Regions from separate parts of the Aeromonas crassostreae genome, predicted to be linked through region 2. Evidence: predicted binding sites of a transcription regulator. Region 2 holds the regulator's gene; each other region holds the start of a gene.
The links. The regulator sigma-54, encoded in region 2, starts transcription at its own class of promoters, with help from an activator protein. The targets are predictions, from matches to a motif close to TGGCACNGTTTTNGCTT.
Positions count from the first base shown of each region.

Region 1: a site for sigma-54 is predicted at 2,249-2,265, ahead of ACW5W4_RS17330 (nitrate reductase). Genes of this name have one in related genera too.
Region 3: a site for sigma-54 is predicted at 4,425-4,441, ahead of ACW5W4_RS17345 (CmpA/NrtA family ABC transporter substrate-binding protein). Genes of this name have one in related genera too.

Region 1 is NZ_JBSTYM010000031.1:14,282-20,229, reverse strand. Features, by position in the region: gene ACW5W4_RS17330 (nitrate reductase) at 1-2,149, opposite strand, end outside; gene ACW5W4_RS17325 (RNA methyltransferase) at 2,461-2,967, shown strand; gene ACW5W4_RS17320 (substrate-binding periplasmic protein) at 3,677-4,426, opposite strand; gene ACW5W4_RS17315 (universal stress protein) at 4,644-5,069, shown strand; gene ACW5W4_RS17310 (glutamate-5-semialdehyde dehydrogenase) at 5,132-5,948, opposite strand, start outside.
Region 2 is NZ_JBSTYM010000002.1:12,611-18,558, reverse strand. Features, by position in the region: partial or broken gene ACW5W4_RS01690 (PTS sugar transporter subunit IIA) at 1-542, shown strand, start outside; gene npr (PTS phosphocarrier protein NPr) at 551-823, opposite strand; gene rapZ (RNase adapter RapZ) at 843-1,709, opposite strand; gene ptsN (PTS IIA-like nitrogen regulatory protein PtsN) at 1,757-2,203, opposite strand; gene hpf (ribosome hibernation promoting factor) at 2,206-2,493, opposite strand; gene ACW5W4_RS01665 (RNA polymerase factor sigma-54) at 2,515-3,954, opposite strand; gene lptB (LPS export ABC transporter ATP-binding protein) at 4,019-4,744, opposite strand; gene lptA (lipopolysaccharide transport periplasmic protein LptA) at 4,748-5,272, opposite strand; gene lptC (LPS export ABC transporter periplasmic protein LptC) at 5,259-5,819, opposite strand; gene kdsC (3-deoxy-manno-octulosonate-8-phosphatase KdsC) at 5,819-5,948, opposite strand, start outside.
Region 3 is NZ_JBSTYM010000031.1:21,036-26,983, reverse strand. Features, by position in the region: gene nirB (nitrite reductase large subunit NirB) at 1-1,006, opposite strand, end outside; gene ACW5W4_RS17355 (ABC transporter ATP-binding protein) at 1,034-1,855, opposite strand; gene ACW5W4_RS17350 (ABC transporter permease) at 1,881-2,813, opposite strand; gene ACW5W4_RS17345 (CmpA/NrtA family ABC transporter substrate-binding protein) at 2,834-4,222, opposite strand; gene ACW5W4_RS17340 (ANTAR domain-containing response regulator) at 4,572-5,153, opposite strand; gene cobA (uroporphyrinogen-III C-methyltransferase) at 5,359-5,948, opposite strand, start outside.

The DNA of each region.
Region 1 (5,948 bases), on a different contig from region 2:
CTCCCCGCTCGGCCGGCGCCCCCTCCCCGAGCCAGATCCCCTGCCAGCGGGTCGGTTGGCCGGCCATCTGCACCCTGGCCTGCTTGAACATGGGCTGGCCCGAGAGGGGATCCGTGACCGGCGCCAGCAGGCGGTTGACCGCCCCCTGGCTGCACTGGCTGTCGGTCCAGTGCATGGGCAGGAAGGCCTCCCCCTCCCGCAGCCCCTCGTCCAGCCCCACCAGGGCCCGCACCTGGCCGCGACCGTTCTCCAGGCGGACCAGATCCCCCACCGCCAGCCCCTGGCTCAGCAGGCTGGCCGGGCCCACCAGCACCCTGGGCCAGGGTTCGGCCTCCAGCAGGCGGGGCACATGGCCGCTGCGGGTCATGGTGTGCCACTGATCTCGCAGCCGCCCCGAATTGAGCAGCAGGGGCGTCCCCTCCCCGCTCGCCAGGGGGGCCAGCTCGGGGTCCCGCTGGCTCAAAGGCAGCAGGCGAGCCTTGCCGTCGGCCGTGGCGAAGCGACCATCACCAAACAGGCGATCGCAGCCATAGGGGTGCGCCTCGTTGACCGGCCAGCGGATGGGGGCCAGATCCTCGAACTCGGCGGGGCTGAGGCGGGCCAGTCCCGAGATGTCAAACCGGCGCGTCCCCCGGTTCTCGAAGCCAGAGAGGGCGGCGTGCTCGCTGAAGATGGCGTGTTCGTCCGGGAAGGCGAACGCCTCCTCGAAGCCGAGCCGCCGACCCAGGCTGGCCAGGGCCCACCAGTCTGGCCGCGCCTCGCCGGGGGGCGCCAGGAAGGCGCGCTGACGGCTGATGCAGCGCTCCGAGTTGGTGACGGTGCCGCTCTTCTCGCCCCAGCCGAGGGCGGGCAGCAGCAGGCTGGCATGGCGGGCCGTGTCGGTCAGGGCGGTCAGATCCGAGACCACCAGAAACTCGCAGCGCGCCAGGGCCTCACGCACCCTGTCCCCGTCGGGCAGGGAGGCGGCCGGGTTGCTCCCCAGCACCCAGAGGGCGCGGATCTGCCCGCTATGCACCGCCTCGAACAGCTCGACCGCCTTCAGGCCCGGGCCCGTCACCATGCGCGGGCTGCCCCAGAAACGCCGCAGGCGATCGCGCTCGGCCTCGCCAAAGCCCATGTGGGCGGCCAGCTGGGTCGCCAGCCCCCCCACCTCGCGCCCGCCCATGGCATTGGGCTGGCCGGTGAGGGAGAAGGGAGAAGCCCCGGGTTTGCCGATCCGTCCGGTCAGCAGGTGGGCATTGATGATGGCATTGGCCTTGTCGCTCCCCTGGTTGGACTGGTTGATGCCCTGGCAGTAGAGGCTGAGGGTGCGGGGATGGCGGGCGAACAGGCGATAGAAGCCGAGCAGATCGGTCAGGGGCAGGTCGCAGCACAGGGCCACCGCCTCCGGCGTCCAGGCGGGATCGGCCAGGGTCTCGGTCAGCTGCGCCATGCCGCTGACGTGGGCAGCCACATACTCCTTGTCCCAGAGCCCCTGATCGACCAGGTAGCGGCACAGGCCGTTCCACAGCGCCACGTCGCTGCCCGGACGCAGGGGCAGGTGCAGATCGGCCTGCTCCGCCGTCATGGTGCGGCGGGGATCCATCACCACCAGCTTGAGATCGGGCCGGCGGCTGCGGGCCTGCTGGATGCGGCGAAACAGCACGGGGTGGGTCCAGGCCGTGTTGGCCCCCGTGATGATGATGAGATCCGCCAGCCCCAGATCCTCATAGCAGGCCGGCACCAGATCCTCGCCGAAGGCGCGCTGCTGGGCCACCACGGCCGACGACATGCAGAGCCGGGAGTTGGTATCCACGTTGGCGCTGCCCAGATAGCCCTTCATCAGCTTGTTGGCGACGTAATAGTCCTCCGTGGTGAGCTGGCCCGAGAGGTAGATACCGATGGCCTCGGGTCCGGACTCCGCCAGCACCTTGCCAAACCGCTCCGCCATCAGCTCGAGGGCCTGATCCCAGTCGATGCGCCGCCCCTGATGGCGGGGATAGAGCAGGCGCTCGGGGAAGGCCAGGCTCTCCAGCAGGCTGGCCCCCTTGACGCAGAGTGCGCCGCCATTGGCGGGATGGCTGTCGTCCCCGGCCAGCTGCCACTCCCCCGCCTGGCGCGTGATGCTGATGCCACAGCCGACGCCGCAGTATGCACATGTGGTCTTCATCCTTCCTCCTGCCTGCCGGCAATGAAAAAGGCGTCCGCCCCGGCAAAGGGGACGGACGCCTGTGTCCTGTCATCGATAATGGTGATCTGATTAAGGGCAATGCAAGTATCTTGCCAGCACGTCGAGGGCGCCGGGGCGGCCTCCGGGCCACTCCAGAGGGGGCAGGGGCGCCGCCCCCGCTCACCAATTCGGTGCAGCTGCCCCCAGCCAGGGCAAGGGAGGCGAGCACTCTCGCGAACACTATGGTGATCACTAGGGCGAGCACTAGGGGGCCGACCCCCTTATAATGGCGCCCCAACCAGGAGAGCGAGATGAACCAAGAGATCAGCAAACGCAGGGCCCCGTCGGCCGATGAGCCCCAGGGCGACTATGTCGGCATCGGCCTGGTCAACCCCAAGTCACCGACCAATGTGGGGGCCGTGCTGAGGGCGGCGGGCTGCTATGGCGCCGACGAGGTGTGCTACACCGGCAGCCGCTTCGAGCTGGCGCGCCGCTTCGCCACCGACACCAAGCAGATGGCGGAGAAGATCCCCCTGCTCGGGGTGGACGATCTGCTCGCCCTGGTGCCGCAGGGGGGAGAGCCCGTGCTGGTGGACCTCATCGAGGGAGCGACCCCGCTGCCTGACTTCGTCCACCCGGCCCGGGCCTTTTACATCTTCGGCCCCGAGGATGGCACCCTGGATCCGGCGCTGTTCGCCGGGGTCAAGCGGGTGGTCTATGTGCCGACCACTGGCTGCATGAATCTCGCCGCCAGCGTCAACGTCATCCTCTATGATCGCCTCGCCAAGGCTCATAGAGCAGGGGCCGCAGCGTCATGATCCGCAGGTGAACGCAAAGCTGAACAGGCGTGGCCAGCGTCAACGTCATTCATCAACAGGATGATCGCCTCGCCAAGGCTCATAGCGCAGGGGCAGCAGCGTCATGATCCGCAGGCGACAGCAGAGCTGAACAGGCGCGGCCAGCGTCAATGTCATTCATCAACAGGATGATCGCCTCGCCAAGGCCCATAGAGCAGGGGCAGCAGCGTCATGATCCACAGGCGACAGCAGAGCTGAACAGGCGCGGCCAGCGTCAACGTCATTCATCAACAGGATGATCGCCTCGCCAAGGCCCATAGCGCAGAGGCAGCAGCGTCATGATCCGCAGGCGACAGCAGAGCTGAACAGACGCCGCCTGCGTCAATGTCATTCATCAACAGGATGATCGCCTCGCCAAGGCCCATAGCGCAGAGGCAGCAGTGTCATGATCCGCTGGCAAAAGCAGAGCTGAACAGACGCCGCCAGCGTCAATGTCATTCATCAATATGATCGCCTCGCCAAGGCCCATAGAGCAGAGGCAGCAGCGTCATGATCCGCTGGCGACAGCAGAGCTGAACAGGCGCCGTCTGCGTCAATGTCATTCATCAACAGGATGATCGCCTCGCCAAGGCCCATAGAGCAGAGGCCGCAGCATCATGATCCGCTGGCGACAGCTGAGCTGAACAGGCGCGGCCAGCCCCCGCCTTCTGCGTGAGCGCAGGATCGCCAGTTATCGGGCAGACTCGCTCTCCCGCTTCTGCTTGAGGCTGCGCAGGAAGTCATGGTAGTGGTCGAGCAGCTTGTTCTCCCGGTAGAGGCGGGTCAGCTCGCCGCTGTTGATGAGGCGGGCCATGCCCAGATCCCACTGCTGCTGCAACCTGAGACCGGGCTCGTCCCTGGCGAAGATGGGATAGGTGGGCAGCCAGCGCAGGAATACCCGGCTCATGTTGGGCGGCAGTGACTCATCGGCATGGAGCACGCCGGCGCTCAGATAGTAGCGGTAACGCTCCTTCTGCAGCAGCGCCATGGCATCCTGATGGCTGTTGACCTCATACCAGTGCATGGAGACCCCGATATACTTGTCGAAGGCCCAGCCGCGCTGCCAGAGCACTCGCTGCTGGGCCAGGCTCTGCTCCCCCTGCCAACCTGCCTGCCACTTGTCGAGCATGAAGACGGTGACATCATCGGCGCCGTCCGGGTAGTGGGGCCAGCGCACGCCTTCCACCTCGTTGAGGTAGACCCCCATGGTCATCCCCTGCCCCCCCTTGCTCACCATGGCCAGCGCCCGTTTGTAGGGCATGATCTGGGGCTTGATCCGATAGCCGAGGGGCTGGTAGATGTGGCGCGCCAGATCCAGATAAAGGCCGCGCCCGTCCTGCTGGCAAAAACCCGGCCAGTCATCGCAATAGACCGGCAGCGTCTCTCCCCGCGCCGTCAGGGAGAACAGGCCGCAGCAGAGCAGCAGAGTCAACTTCATCATTCCCATTCCATTACCTCTGTTCTCTTTCTATGGCTCTGATTATGCGCCGATTTTCCATGTAATTTTCTGATCCTGGTCCACCAGGGCAGCCTTTTCATCAAATTTTCGAGTCCATCACAGGTTATTGCCCGGCAAGCTGGTATAAGGGTAGATAAGATTCATTGGTAACCCATTACCTCGCGTTACCCCTCCAGCCTGACCGCGAAAGGAGCCATTTATGTCTATCCGTACCCTGCTCTGCCCCGTCGATTTCTCCCAGATGTCCCAGCCGGTGCTGGACTATGCCGCCTTCATGGCCAAGAGCCACGACGCCAGCCTCAAGCTGGTCCATGTGGTCGACCAGCTGCACGGGTTTGACAGCTACAAGATCCTGCACATGACCGCCCTGGAGATCACCCATGAGATGGAGCGCCAGGCCAGGGAGCAGCTGCAACAGCTGATCGACACCCTGCCGATCCCTGCCGGCTTCACGGTGCGCTTCGGCCGCGCCGCCGACGAGATCGTCGCCCAGGCCAAGGAGGACAAGGTAGATCTGGTGGTGATGGGCAGCCATGGCCGCTCCGGCCTCAGCCACCTGCTGGTGGGCAGCGTCGCCGAATCCGTGGTGCGCCACGCCCCCTGTCCCGTGCTGATCGTGCGCTGACGCCCTGGCCTGAAACGAAAAAATGCCGACCCCGGGGTCGGCATTTTGCTGGGCGCAAGGGCTCAGGGACGGGAGAGATAGTCCGCCTGTCCCACCCACTTGTAGCTGGTCAGCTCGGTCAGCCCCATGGGGCCCCGGGCATGGAGCATCTGGGTGGAGACGGCCACCTCGGCCCCCAGGCCAAACTGGCCGCCATCGGTGAAGCGGGTCGAGGCGTTGACATAGACGGCCGCCGAGCCGGCGCCGTTGACGAAGCACTCGGCGTTGTAGAGATCATTGGTGAGGATGGCGTCCGAGTGGCTGGCATTGTGCTCGCGCATGTGGGCTAGCGCCTCGTGGACATCCGCCACTAGCTTGACTCCCAGAGTCAGGCCGAGCCATTCGGTGTCGAAATCCTCGGCCCCGGCCTCACGCAGCCCCTTGGCCCCCGTCAGATGGGCCAGGGCATTGCCATGGGCCACCAGGGTCACCCCTTGCTCGTTCATGCGCGCGACCAGCTGCGGCAGCAAGTCGGCGGCGATCCCCTCGTGGACCAGCAGGGTATCGAGGGCGTTGCAGGCGGAGGGGCGCTGCACCTTGGCGTTGTCGATGACGGTGAGGGAGCGGGCGAGATCCGCGCTCGCATCCACGAACACATGGCTGATGCCAAAGCCGCCGATGATGACGGGGATGGAGCTGTTCTCCTTGCACATCTTGTGCAGCCCGGCGCCGCCGCGGGGGATGATCATGTCCACGTAGCGATCCAGGCGCAGCAGCTCGCCCACCAGGGCCCGGTCCGGGTTGTCGATGTACTGCACCGCCGCGATGGGCAGGCCGGCGCTGGCCAGGGCAGCCTGGATCACCTTGACCAGCTCCAGGTTGGAGTGGAAGGTCTCGCGC
Region 2 (5,948 bases):
GAGCGAGAAGGGGGGTGCCCGTGGTCCAGGGCGCCCCCTTCCCGACCCAGTATCAGCTGGAGCAGCTCGGCAAGCTGGTGCTGATCGATCGCACTCGCCCCTACCTGCTCGACAAGTATTTCAGCGAGGAGCACTTCCTGATCCTGGATGCCCCCCTGACCCAGCAGCAGCTGCTGGATCGGGTGTGCAGCCAGCTGGAGGCGGAGGAGAGGGTCGAACCCGGCTTTCGCGCCTCCCTGTTCGAACGTGAAGCCATCGTCTCCACCATGCTGGGGGACGGCATGGCCCTGCCCCACTCCCTCGGGCTGCTGGCCAAGCGCACCTGCGTCTATACGGTGCTGGCGCCCCAGGGCATAGAGTGGGGCAATGGCGAGATCGCCAGCCTCAGCTTCGTGCTGGCCATCAGCAAGCGGGACTATGAGGAGGCCATGGGCCTGTACGATCTCTTCATCAGACTGATGAACGAAAAGGCCAGCAAGAGTCTGCTGGCCTGTGGGGACTTTGCCAGTTTCAAGGCGCTGGCGCGCACCGGGCCTCACTAGCGGGGCCCCTACTCCTCGTTGAACCCCGAGGTGAACAGGGCCACCACGGCGGCCAGGGCCGCCTCTTCCTGGGGCCCCTCGGCTTGCACCTCCACCCGCTTGCCCTGGGCCGAGTCCAGCATCAGCATGCCGATGACGCTGTCGGCATCGGCCTCGACCCCCTCTTCGTTGCGCAGCAGCACATGGGCATCGAAACCCTGTACCAGTTCGAACAGCATCATGGCCGGGCGCGCATGCATGCCCAGCTTGTTCTTCACTTCTACCGAGGCGGAGACTGTCATCTGACCTCCCGTTGCGCCATCAATGTTGCGGATCCCGTTTGTCCAGGGTGCGATGGCGGATCTGCACGTTCTTGCCGAGCCCCTCGAAGGTCCGCGCCAACTGTTCGGCGATGAACACGGATCTGTGCTGGCCGCCGGTGCAGCCAATCCCGACCGTGAGATAGCTGCGGTTGTTGCGCTCCAGGGCCGGCAACCAGGTCGCCAGCATGTTCTCGATCTGCAGGGTGAACTGCATCACGTCGGGCTGGCTCGCCAGGTAGCGGGCCACCGGCTCATCCTTGCCGGTGAACGGCTTGAGCTCGGGGATCCAGTGGGGATTGGGCAGGAAGCGGGCATCGAACACGAAGTCGGCATCCTTGGGAATGCCGTACTTGAAGCCGAACGACTCGAACACCAGCACCAGCTCATTCTCCTTCTTGCCGAGCACCCGGGTCTTGATGAGCTCGCTGAGGTCATGAATGCTGAGGCTGGTGGTGTCGATACGCAGATCGGCGCTCGCCGAGATCGGCGCCAGCAGATGGGTCTCTTCGCGGATCGCCTCGTCCAGGGAGAGGCGCTTGCGAGAGAGGGGGTGCAGGCGACGGCTCTCGCCGTAACGTTTGAGCAGGGTGCTGTTCTCCGCATCGAAGAAGAAGCTGCTGTATTGCACCCGACCATCACCGCGCACCTGGGCCAGCAGGGTCTCCAGCCGCTCCGGATCACCGGGCAGGTTGCGCACGTCTATGCTGACCGCCAGCTTGTCGTACTGGCGCTCGACCGAGACGATCAGCTGAGGCAGCAGATTGACCGGCAGATTGTCGACACAGTAATACCCGAGATCTTCCAGTACCCGCAACGCAACGGTCTTGCCCGAACCGGAGCGGCCACTGACTACGATAAGCTGCATCTTGCAACCTCCACAGCGACGAGTTGATTAGCGAGGGCGACTGCCCATCAGGCGGAGATCATGATCTGGTAGAGATCATCATCGCTGGCAGCCTGGCGCAGCTGGCGGCAGACCGCCTTGTCACCCAATTTGGCGGCCATCAGGGAGAGGGTCTTGAGATGCTGCTTGCACTCACTCTCCGGCACCAACAAGGCAAAGAGCAGATCGACGGGCTGATTGTCGATGGAATCGAAGGGGATGGGCTCGGCAAAGGTCATCAGCACCGCCGTCGGCGGGAACTCGTCGCCGATGCGGCCATGGGGAATGGCAATGCCGGCACCTATGCCGGTGCTGCCCATCTTCTCGCGGGCAAGCAGACATTCGAACAGGGCCTGGCGCGGGGTACCCAGCCGCTCGGCGGCCAGCTCGCTGATGATTTCCAAGGCGCGTTTCTTGCTGGTACAAGGGACCGCACTTTTGGTGCAGTCCCGACTCAGTATGTGTTCAAGTTGCATGGTTATTTTTGATTTAACTTGTCTTTGTGCTTGATGATCTGTCGATCAAGTTTGTCGAGCAGGGTATCTATCGCGGCGTACATATCCGCGTGTTCCGAGTTGGCGAACACTTCGCCCCCGCTGACGTGTAGCTTGGCTTCGGCAATCTGGTTCAGTTTTTCTACGCTCAACACCACATGAACATTGTTGATGTGGTCAAAGTGACGCTCGAGTTTGGCAAACTTGTTATTCACATAATCACGCAGCGCTTCGGTGATCTCTACGTGGTGTCCGGTCAAGTTAATTTGCATAACGTCTTCCTTCTGTGTTGCCTAAACCAGGCGTTTGCGCTGATTGGACGGTGGTATCAACAAGGATTCACGGTATTTGGCGATCGTGCGTCGAGCCACCATAATACCCTGTTCGGCCAGCAAATCCGCGATCTTGCTATCACTTAGCGGTTTCGCCGGGTTCTCCGCCGTCACCAGCTTCTTGATCAGGGCACGAATTGCGGTCGATGAGCACTCACCTCCTCCTTCTGTGTTGACGTGACTGGAGAAAAAGAACTTCAGCTCGAAGATGCCACGGTGGGTATGCATGTACTTCTGGGTCGTGACCCGGGAGATGGTCGATTCATGCATCTCCACCGCCTCGGCGATGTCGTTGAGTACCATGGGTTTCATGGCCTCCTCACCGTATTCAAAGAACCCCTGCTGCTGCTCGACGATGCAGTTGGCCACCTTGAGCAGGGTCTCATTGCGGCTCTCCAGACTCTTGATGAACCACTTGGCATCTTGCAGATGGGAGCGAATGAACTGGGTGTCCTGGCTGGTGCGCGCCTGGCGAGCCATGGCGGCATAGGTTTCGTTGACGCGAATGCGGGGCGCCGAATCCGGGTTCAGCTCCACCACCCAGCGGTTCTGGCGCTTGACCACGGTGACATCCGGGATCACGTACTGGGAATCGCTCTGCACCACCCGGTTGCCGGGCCTGGGTTCGAGCTGCTGGATGAGATCGATGACCTCCTTGAGCTCCCCTTCCTTGAGCCGCGTCTTGCGCGCCAGGGTGCGATAGTCCCGATTGCCCAGCAAGTCCATGTGATCACGGACCACTTCACGCGCCTGGGTCAGCCAGGGTTGGCTCGGACTGAACTGACCCAGCTGGATCAGCAGGCACTCCTGTACCGAGCGGGCCGCGATGCCGACCGGATCGAAATGCTGTACCCGCTTGAGCACGGCCTCGATCTCATCGAGCTCCACCTCGACGTCGTCACTGCTCACCGCCTGCTGGATGTCTTCCAGGGTGCTGGTCAGGTAGCCGGACTCGTCGATGCCGTCGATGATGGCCAGGGCGATGGCGGCATCGAGATCGCTGAACGGGGTGAGCCGCATCTGCCACAGCAGATAATCCTGCAGGTTTTCCGTGGTCTCCCCCTGATAGACGCTATCTTCCCCCTCGAAGACGGGGCCGGCGCTCTGGCCGGTGCCGGCGGAGTAGACGTCATCCCAGCTGCTGTCGACCGGCAGCTCGTCAGGCAACTGCTCCTGAGCCATGGCCTCGCTGCTGTCGATCTGGCTCTCATCCTGCTTAATATCGGTATGAGTCTCCTGCTGCTCGACCTCTTCTTGCTCGAGCAGGGGGTTGCTATCGAGGGCTTGCTGGATCTCCTGCTGAAGTTCCAATGAAGAGAGCTGGAGCAGACGAATCGCTTGTTGTAACTGCGGCGTCATGGTCAATTGCTGACCGAGACGCAACTGGAGTGTCGGCTTCATCTACGTCGGGATATCCTTATTTCAGCGAGGCGATCATCAGGAAACGAAGGGCGATTTCCCCTTACTATAGACTGAATTGATCGCCCAAATAGACACGCTTGACCTGTTCGTCGGCCAGGATCTCGGCGGGGGTGCCTTCCGCTATCATCTTGCCGTGACTGACGATATAGGCCTTCTCGCACACATCCAGCGTCTCGCGCACGTTGTGGTCCGTGATGAGCACGCCCAGCCCCCGCTCCTTGAGATGCTGGATGATCTTCTTGATGTCGATGACAGAGATGGGATCGACCCCCGCAAACGGCTCGTCCAGCAGGATGAAGCGGGGTTCGGCCGCCAGGGCCCGGGCTATCTCGACCCGGCGGCGCTCGCCACCGGACAGGCTCTGGCCCAGGTTGTCCCGGATGTGGGTGATGCTGAACTCTTCCAGCAACTGCTCCACCTTGTCTTCCCGCTCTTCACGACTCAGCTCCTTGCGGGTCTGCATGACCCCCATCAGGTTGTCATAGACGGAGAGGCGGCGGAAGATGGAGGCTTCCTGGGGCAGATAGCCGATGCCATTGCGGGCACGTATGTGCATGGGTTGCAGGCTGATGTCCTGCTCGTCGATGGTGATCAGGCCCGCATCCCGCTGCACCAGGCCGACGATCATGTAAAAAGAGGTGGTCTTGCCGGCACCATTCGGGCCGAGCAGGCCCACGATCTGGCCGGTGCCCACTTCCAGGCTGACGTCACTGACCACCATCCGCTTCTTGTAGCTCTTCTGCAGCCCGGCTGCCTTCAACACTGCCATGGCTTATTTATCCTGCTTTTTGTCGGCGGGTTTGTCGAAATTCTCGACCTGATCGGGCAGGAACACCGTCTTGACGCGATTGGTTTCACCCTTGCTCTCGGCGATCATCTTCTGTTTGACGATGTCATAGCGGATCAGATCGCCGTTCACCTGGCTGTCTTCCTGCTTGAGCTCGCCGTTGCCCGTGATGGTCACCAGACGATTCTTCAGCTCGTAGCGAATGCTGTCGCCATGGGCATTGACCGGCTTGCCGTTGTCCAGGATCTGGAAGAAGGTGGCGGGTTTGCCATAGGCGGTCATCACCTCGGCGCCCTTCTCGCCCGAGCGGATCACCACCACCTTGTCGGCCTTAATCTTGATGGTGCCCTGGGTGATGATGACATCCTCGCTGAAGGTGACACGGTTATCCTGCATCTCGGCTATCTGTTTGACGGCGTCCACATACACCTTCTCGGCGAAGTCGGACTCCTTGGCGCTGACGCCCCCGCACAGCAGCAGGGCAAGCAGAGCCAGATTAACGTTTCTCATTGAAATAGATGGCATGGCCTTGGTCCAGTAATTCGAAATATTTGCGATCCAGATGCCCCTTCAGGCCAAGGCCCTCGGTCTGGAACTCTTTGGCGACGATGGCGACCTGACGATTACTTCTCACATCCTGGGTCACCAAGTCCAGCTCCAGGTAGGGAGTGTCCAGGGTGGAGATGAAGGAGGTGGGCAAGAGGCCATCGAGATGGACCTGGTCCCTCAGGATCACGTTGTCGTCGGTGTTGAGCACCCCCGTCTCGGCGGTCACCTTCCATTCGGCATCCCCCTTGTCATCGAACAGATAGACGACGGGCTTGTCAAAAGTGGCCTGCTCGAGCAGCTGAAAATACTCGGCATAGACGGACTCCAGTCGCTCGCTGCGCTTGCCCGTCTCGTCGAAGCGGGTGGTCACCAGATCCTTGGCGATGAAGTCCGGCTGATAATGTTCCGTCTTGGGCGCGGCCGGCGGCGCCAAGGTCACATCCCCCAGTTGCCAGATGGTCAGGGCCACGATGAAGAGGGCGGCGAACAGCAGGGTCTGGCGACTGATCATGCCGATACCTCGGCCAGCTCATCGGCATGCCCCTGGGCCTGCAAGATGAGATCGCACAGCTCGCGCACCGCGCCCATGCCCCCACCCAGCCGGGTCACCAGATCGGCGCGGGCCACGACCAGCGGA
Region 3 (5,948 bases), on a different contig from region 2:
ACATGTCGGCCCCGGCGAAGCGGGTCTCGCCGCCGCACAGGGTCGCCACCGCGGCCCGGGCCATCTGGTAGCCGGGGGCCACCAGGCCGAAGATGCGCCCCTGCCAGAGGGCGCACTCGCCGATGGCCAGGATGGCGGGATCCGAGCTCTGGCAGTCGTCATCGATGCAGATGCCGCCGCGCTCGCCGACGCTCAGCCCGGATTGGCGGGCCAGGGCATCGGCGGGGCGGATCCCCGCCGAGAAGAGGATCACGTCCGTCTCCAGGTGGCTGCCATCCTTGAAGCGCAGGCGATGGCGGGCCTGCTCGCCATCCTCGATGCACTCCGTGGCCTTCTCCACCAGCGCCTCGACGCCGAGGGCGCCAATCTTCTCCCGCAGCAGGGCGCCGCCGCTCTCGTCGAGCTGCACCGGCATCAGGCGCGGGGCAAACTCCACCACCCGGGTCTCGAGACCGAGCAGGCGCAGGGCGTTGGCCGCCTCCAGTCCCAGCAGGCCGCCCCCTATCACCACGCCGCTGCGGGCCTGGGCGCAGGCGTCGCGGATGGCATCCAGATCCCCCAGGGTGCGGTAGACGTAGCAGCCCGCCCGCTCGTTGCCCGGGATGGGGGGCACGAAGGGCACGGATCCCGTGGCCAGCACCAGGCGGTCGTAGCCGAGGCGCTCACCGCTGGTCAGGGTCAGGGTGCGGCGCTCTCTGTCCAGCGCCTCCACCTCGGCCCCCAGCCGCAGCGCAATGCCGTGCTCTTCATACCAGGCGGGATCCGCCAGGCGCAGGGCCTGGGGCGCCTTGCCGCCAAACACCTCGGACAGATGGACCCTGTCATAGGCCGGATCGGGCTCGGCCCCCAGCACGGTCACCTCAAAGTGCGCCAGACCGCCCGCCGCCACCAGCTGCTCGATAAAGTGGTGACCCACCATGCCGTTGCCGACCACCAGCAGTTGCTGCTTCTCAACTAAATGGGCCTGACCGTTGCCGACCACCCGTAGTGTCTCTTTGTTCGCCATATCTCTCTTCCTTGAATTCGGTGGGACTCAGGCCCGCAGCTTGCTGCGCACCTGACCGGCCGCCTTGAGGGGGGTCACCTTGCGCTGCTTCTCGTAGAGGAAATGCAGCACCTGCTGGCGCAGCCTGTGGTAGGCGGGGTCGTCCGCCAGGGCCACCCTGTCCCTGGGCCTGGCCAGGCGGACATCGAGGACTTCCCCTATGGTGGCCGCCGGGCCATTGGTCATCATGACGATGCGATCCGAGAGCAGCACCGCCTCGTCCACGTCGTGGGTGATCATGATGACGGTGTTGCCAAGCTCGGCCTGGATGGCCATCAGGGCATCCTGCAGGTGGGCCCGGGTCAGGGCATCCAGGGCGCCAAACGGCTCATCCATCAGCAGCACCTTGGGGGAGAGCGACAGCGCCCGGGCGATGCCGACCCGCTGCTTCATGCCCCCCGACAGTTCGTGGGGCAGCTTGTGGCTGGCGTGGTCCATCTGCACCAGGGAGAGGAAGTAGTCCACCTGCTCGGCCACCTCCTCGCGCCCCGTCACCCGGCGCTTGACCGCCAGCTCGACGTTCTGGTGGACGCTGAGCCAGGGCAGCAGGGCATGGTTCTGGAACACCATGGCCCGCTCCGGGCCCGGGCCGTCCACCTCGCGGCCATCGAGGATGATGCCCCCCTGGCTCGGCTCCAGCAGCCCGGCCACCAGGTTGAGTACAGTGCTCTTGCCACAGCCGGAGTGGCCGATGAGGGAGACGAACTCCCCCTTGTCTATCTTCAGGTTCACCCCCACCAGCGCCTCGAAGCGCCCCTGTTCCGTGTCGAACGCCATGCCGACGTCACTCAAATCCAGATAGGTTTTCATCACGACTCCTTGCCCATCCGGGCGATTAACGTAGCTGCTGCCGCTTGTCCCAGGACAGCCACTGTTGCAGTGCCAGCATGAGGCGATCCAGGGCAAAACCGATGAGGCCTATGGTCACCACGGCCACCATGATCCGGGCCAGGGAGGCGGAGCTACCGCTCTGGAACTCGTCCCAGACGAACTTGCCGAGCCCCGGGTTCTGGGCCAGCATCTCGGCGGCGATCAGCACCATCCAGGCCACCCCCAGGGAGAGGCGCATGCCGGTGAAGATCATGGGCAGGGCGCTTGGCAGCACGATGCGCACTATGTGGGTCAGGAAGGGCAGCCGCAGAACCCGGCTCACGTTGCGCAAGTCCGGGTCCACCGAGCTCACCCCGACCGCCGTATTGAGCAGGGTCGGCCAGAGGGAGCAGAGGGTCACGGTCAGGGCCGAGTTGACGAAGGATTTCGCCAGCCAGGGGTCCGGGCTCACGTAGACGGCGCTCACCACCATGGTGATCAGGGGCAGCCAGGCCAGGGGGGAGACCGGCTTGAGCAGCTGGATCACCGGGTTGGCGAGGCGATAGAGGGCCTGGTTCATACCGAGCAGGACCCCGATCGGGATGGCCAGCAGGGTCGCCAGGCCAAAACCGGCGGCCACCGTCAGCAGGCTGGTGCCTATCTGATCGAAGAAGGTGGCGCGCCCCGGGTAGGCCCGCACCTTGACGCGGGCCTCCGGGTCTGCGGCGAGCCGCTCGGCGTTGCGCGCTTCCTGGCGCGCCAGGAAGGCGGCTTCGCGCTCCCGCTCGGCCAGGTGCTCCTCGGTCAGTTGCCACAGCTGGCTGGCGGTGGCCCCCGGCCCCGGCAGGGTGCCCAGGCTGGTATTGACCTGGCTCGCCCCCAGTTGCCAGAAGAGCAGGAACAGCAGTATCCCCATGCAGGGCGCCAACAGGCGCCCACTCGCGGTTGTTTTCATCATTGCCTCTCCCTATCCCGGGTTCATTGCACCTGCTCATCGCCCTTGAGGCCGATGGCAAGACGGTTCAGATAGTCGTTGGGGTGGCGTCCGTCATAGGCGACGCCATCGATAAAGCCCTGCTGGGGGCCGCGAAAGCCGCTCTCGCTGGCAAAATCGGGGAAATCCCCTGCCTTGAGCCTGCCCTCCTCGATGAGGGCCAAGGCCGCCTGGCGGTAGACCTCGGGGCGATAGACCGCCTTGGCCACCTGTTCGAACCAGGCGTCCGGCTTGGCCTCGGGGATCTGGCCCCAGCGCCGCATCTGGGTCAGGAACCAGATGGCGTCCGAGTAGTAGGGGTAGGTGGCGTGATGGCGGAAGAAGACGTTGAAGTCGGGCACGCTGCGCACATCCCCCTTGTTGTACTCGAAGGTGCCGGTCATGGAGGCGGCGATCACCTGCTCGTCGGCCCCCACGTAGTCGGGGCGGGCCAGCAGCTTGGCGGCCGCCAGCCGGTTGCCGTTGTCGTTGGCGTCGAGCCAGTGGGCGGCACGGATCAGGGCCTTGACCAGGCGGGCATGGGTGTTGGGATGGCGCTCGGCCCACCCCTTGCTGACCCCGAACACCTTCTCCGGGTTGTTGCGCCAGATCTCGTAGTCCGTGATGACGGGCACCCCTATCCCCTTGGCGATCGCCTGCTGGTTCCAGGGCTCCCCCACGCTGTAGCCCATGATGGTGCCCGCCTCCAGGGTGGCGGGCATCTGGGGCGGCGGCGTGACCGACAGCATCACCTCCCCCTGGCGCTGGCCCGAGTCATCCCCCTTGAGGGGGGCGTAGTAGCCAGGGTGTATGCCACCGGCGGCCAGCCAGTAGCGCAGCTCGTAGTTGTGGGTCGAGACCGGGAAGACCATGGCGAAGTTGAAGGGCTTGCCCCCCTGGCGATAGTGATCCAGCACCGGCTTGAGGCTGCTGGCGGAGACGGGACGCGCCACCTGGCCGTCGGCCTGCTTGGGCAGGTGCGGCAACATGGCCTGCCACACGGCGTTGGCGACCGTGATGCCGTTGCCATTGAGATCCATGGAGAAGGCGGTCACCAGCTCGGCCCGGGTGCCGATGCCCACATGGGCCCCCAGGGGCTGGCCCGCCAGCATCTGGGCACCGTCCAGCTCTCCGTCGATGACTCTGTCCAGCAGCACCTTCCAGTTGGCCTGGGCCTCCAGGGTGACGTAGAGCCCCTCGTCCTCGAAGTAGCCCTGCTCATAGGCCACCGCCAGGGGAGCCATGTCGGTCAGCTTGATGAAGCCCAGCCTGAGCTCTTCTTTCTCCGGCGCCCCTATGGGGCCAAGGCCGGTCGCGCCCTGCTCCGTGGCCGCCAGGGCCGGCATGGCCAGCATGGCCAGCAGCGCCCCTTTCCATATCATCTTCGGCGTCATGTTCACCTCGTTACATCCTTGTCCGGATCGGGAGGGAGCGCGCCGTTGCGCCCCGCCTTCGCCGTGTAGCCAAAAAAAAAGCCCCATCGACCGTCTGGTCGATGGGGCCACATTGCCCAATGTTGATGGTGGTCGGCCCCTGGGGGCCCGGCGGCTTGCCGCACTGGCGGCGCCTGCCTGTTATTGCTCTTCTCTTCAGGTTATTCAGGATGCGTGCCAGGTTGGCAAACCCCCTGTCGGCGGCCCCGTCAGGGCCCATACCCCCCACAGACTGCGCCAGCGCGGCGCAACTGCACCAAAATGGCCACCCAACTCCTGCTGATAGGGGCCCTTCCTCCTGATTGGGCCCTTAGCCGGGCAGGGCCTGCAACAGGCGGCGGGCCAGCTCGGCCAGGCTGTGATTCTGGGCCATGGCCGCGCTGCGCATCGCCTGATAGGCGGCCTCCTCATCCAGCCCCTGGTGGCGCATCAGGCGCCCCTTGGCCTGCTCGATCAGCCGCCTCTCCTCCAGCTTGAGCCGCAGGGCATCCTGGGCCTGCTGTTGCTGCTGCACCATGGCCAGCTGGGCCCGGGCCAGTCGCAGCCACTGCTCGACCGGTTCCCGCTCGCCGCAGCCGTGGGGCACCATGAGGGCGCCCTGGTTCAGCAGATCCGCCTGCTGCTGCGCCGTCAGCCGATCGCAAAACAGCACCCGCGGCAGATGCAGCCCCTGGGCCATGGCCAGCCGGATCTCGGCGCTGAAGCGGCGGCAGCTGATCAGGAGGCCATCCCCCTGCAACTTGCCCGCCAGCAGACCCGCCTCGTCCAGGATGCGGGGACTGTGACCATAATGGCTGACCAGGGCCCCCAGCCGGTTGGCCTGCACCCTGTCATCGGCATGGATCAGCAAGATGGAGTGGCGGCGCTCCTGGCCACCGACTGGATGTGACATGCCCTTTCCTCTCGTCAGTTCATTCCGTCGAACAGGATGGAACCGACGCAACTTGGAGGCCAAGTGTTTGAATCTACCCCCTATTTATCCATCTCTAGGTAGAAGGGGTAGACCCGGACGCCCTCTGTTGCTCCCGCCCCAGAACGACGTAAAAGGGGGCAGCCCAGGCTGCCCCCTCCATGCCATCGCCGAGCCCGGAAAGCTATCAGGCGACCCGGCTCTCCAGGGCGCCGAGCAGTCCCTTGAGTTCATCGCGCAGCGCCACCACCTGGCCCAGGATGATCAGCACAGGGGTCTCCCCCGCCAGGGCCTGCGCCGCCCGGCTCAGGCCGTCGAGCCGGCAGCGCACCACCCGCTCCCGCTCGCTGCACCCCGCCACTATCAGGGCCCCCGGCCGGGCCCCGGCGGCCCCCGCCCCCCCCCCCCCCCCTCGCGGGCCCCCGGCCCGGCCCCCGGCGCCCCCCGCCCCCCTCAAGCCGGCCTCTATCCTGGCCGCCTGCTCCAGCCCCATGTAGCAGACCAGGGTGTGGCCGGCCGCCACCAGGGCGCCCCAGCCCCCGAACTGCTCTCCCCCCTGCAGGTGACCGGTCAACAGGGTCACGGAGCGGGCCAGCCCGCGCTGGGTCAGGGGAATGGCGCTGCTGGCGGCGCAGCCCAGGGCGGCCGTGATGCCGGGCACCAGCTCCGCCTCGAAGCCATGGCGGGCCAGGTGCAGGGCCTCCTCGCCCCCCCGGCCGAAGATGAGGGGATCCCCCCCCTTGAGCCGCACCACCCGCTTGCCGGTGCGGGCCAGGG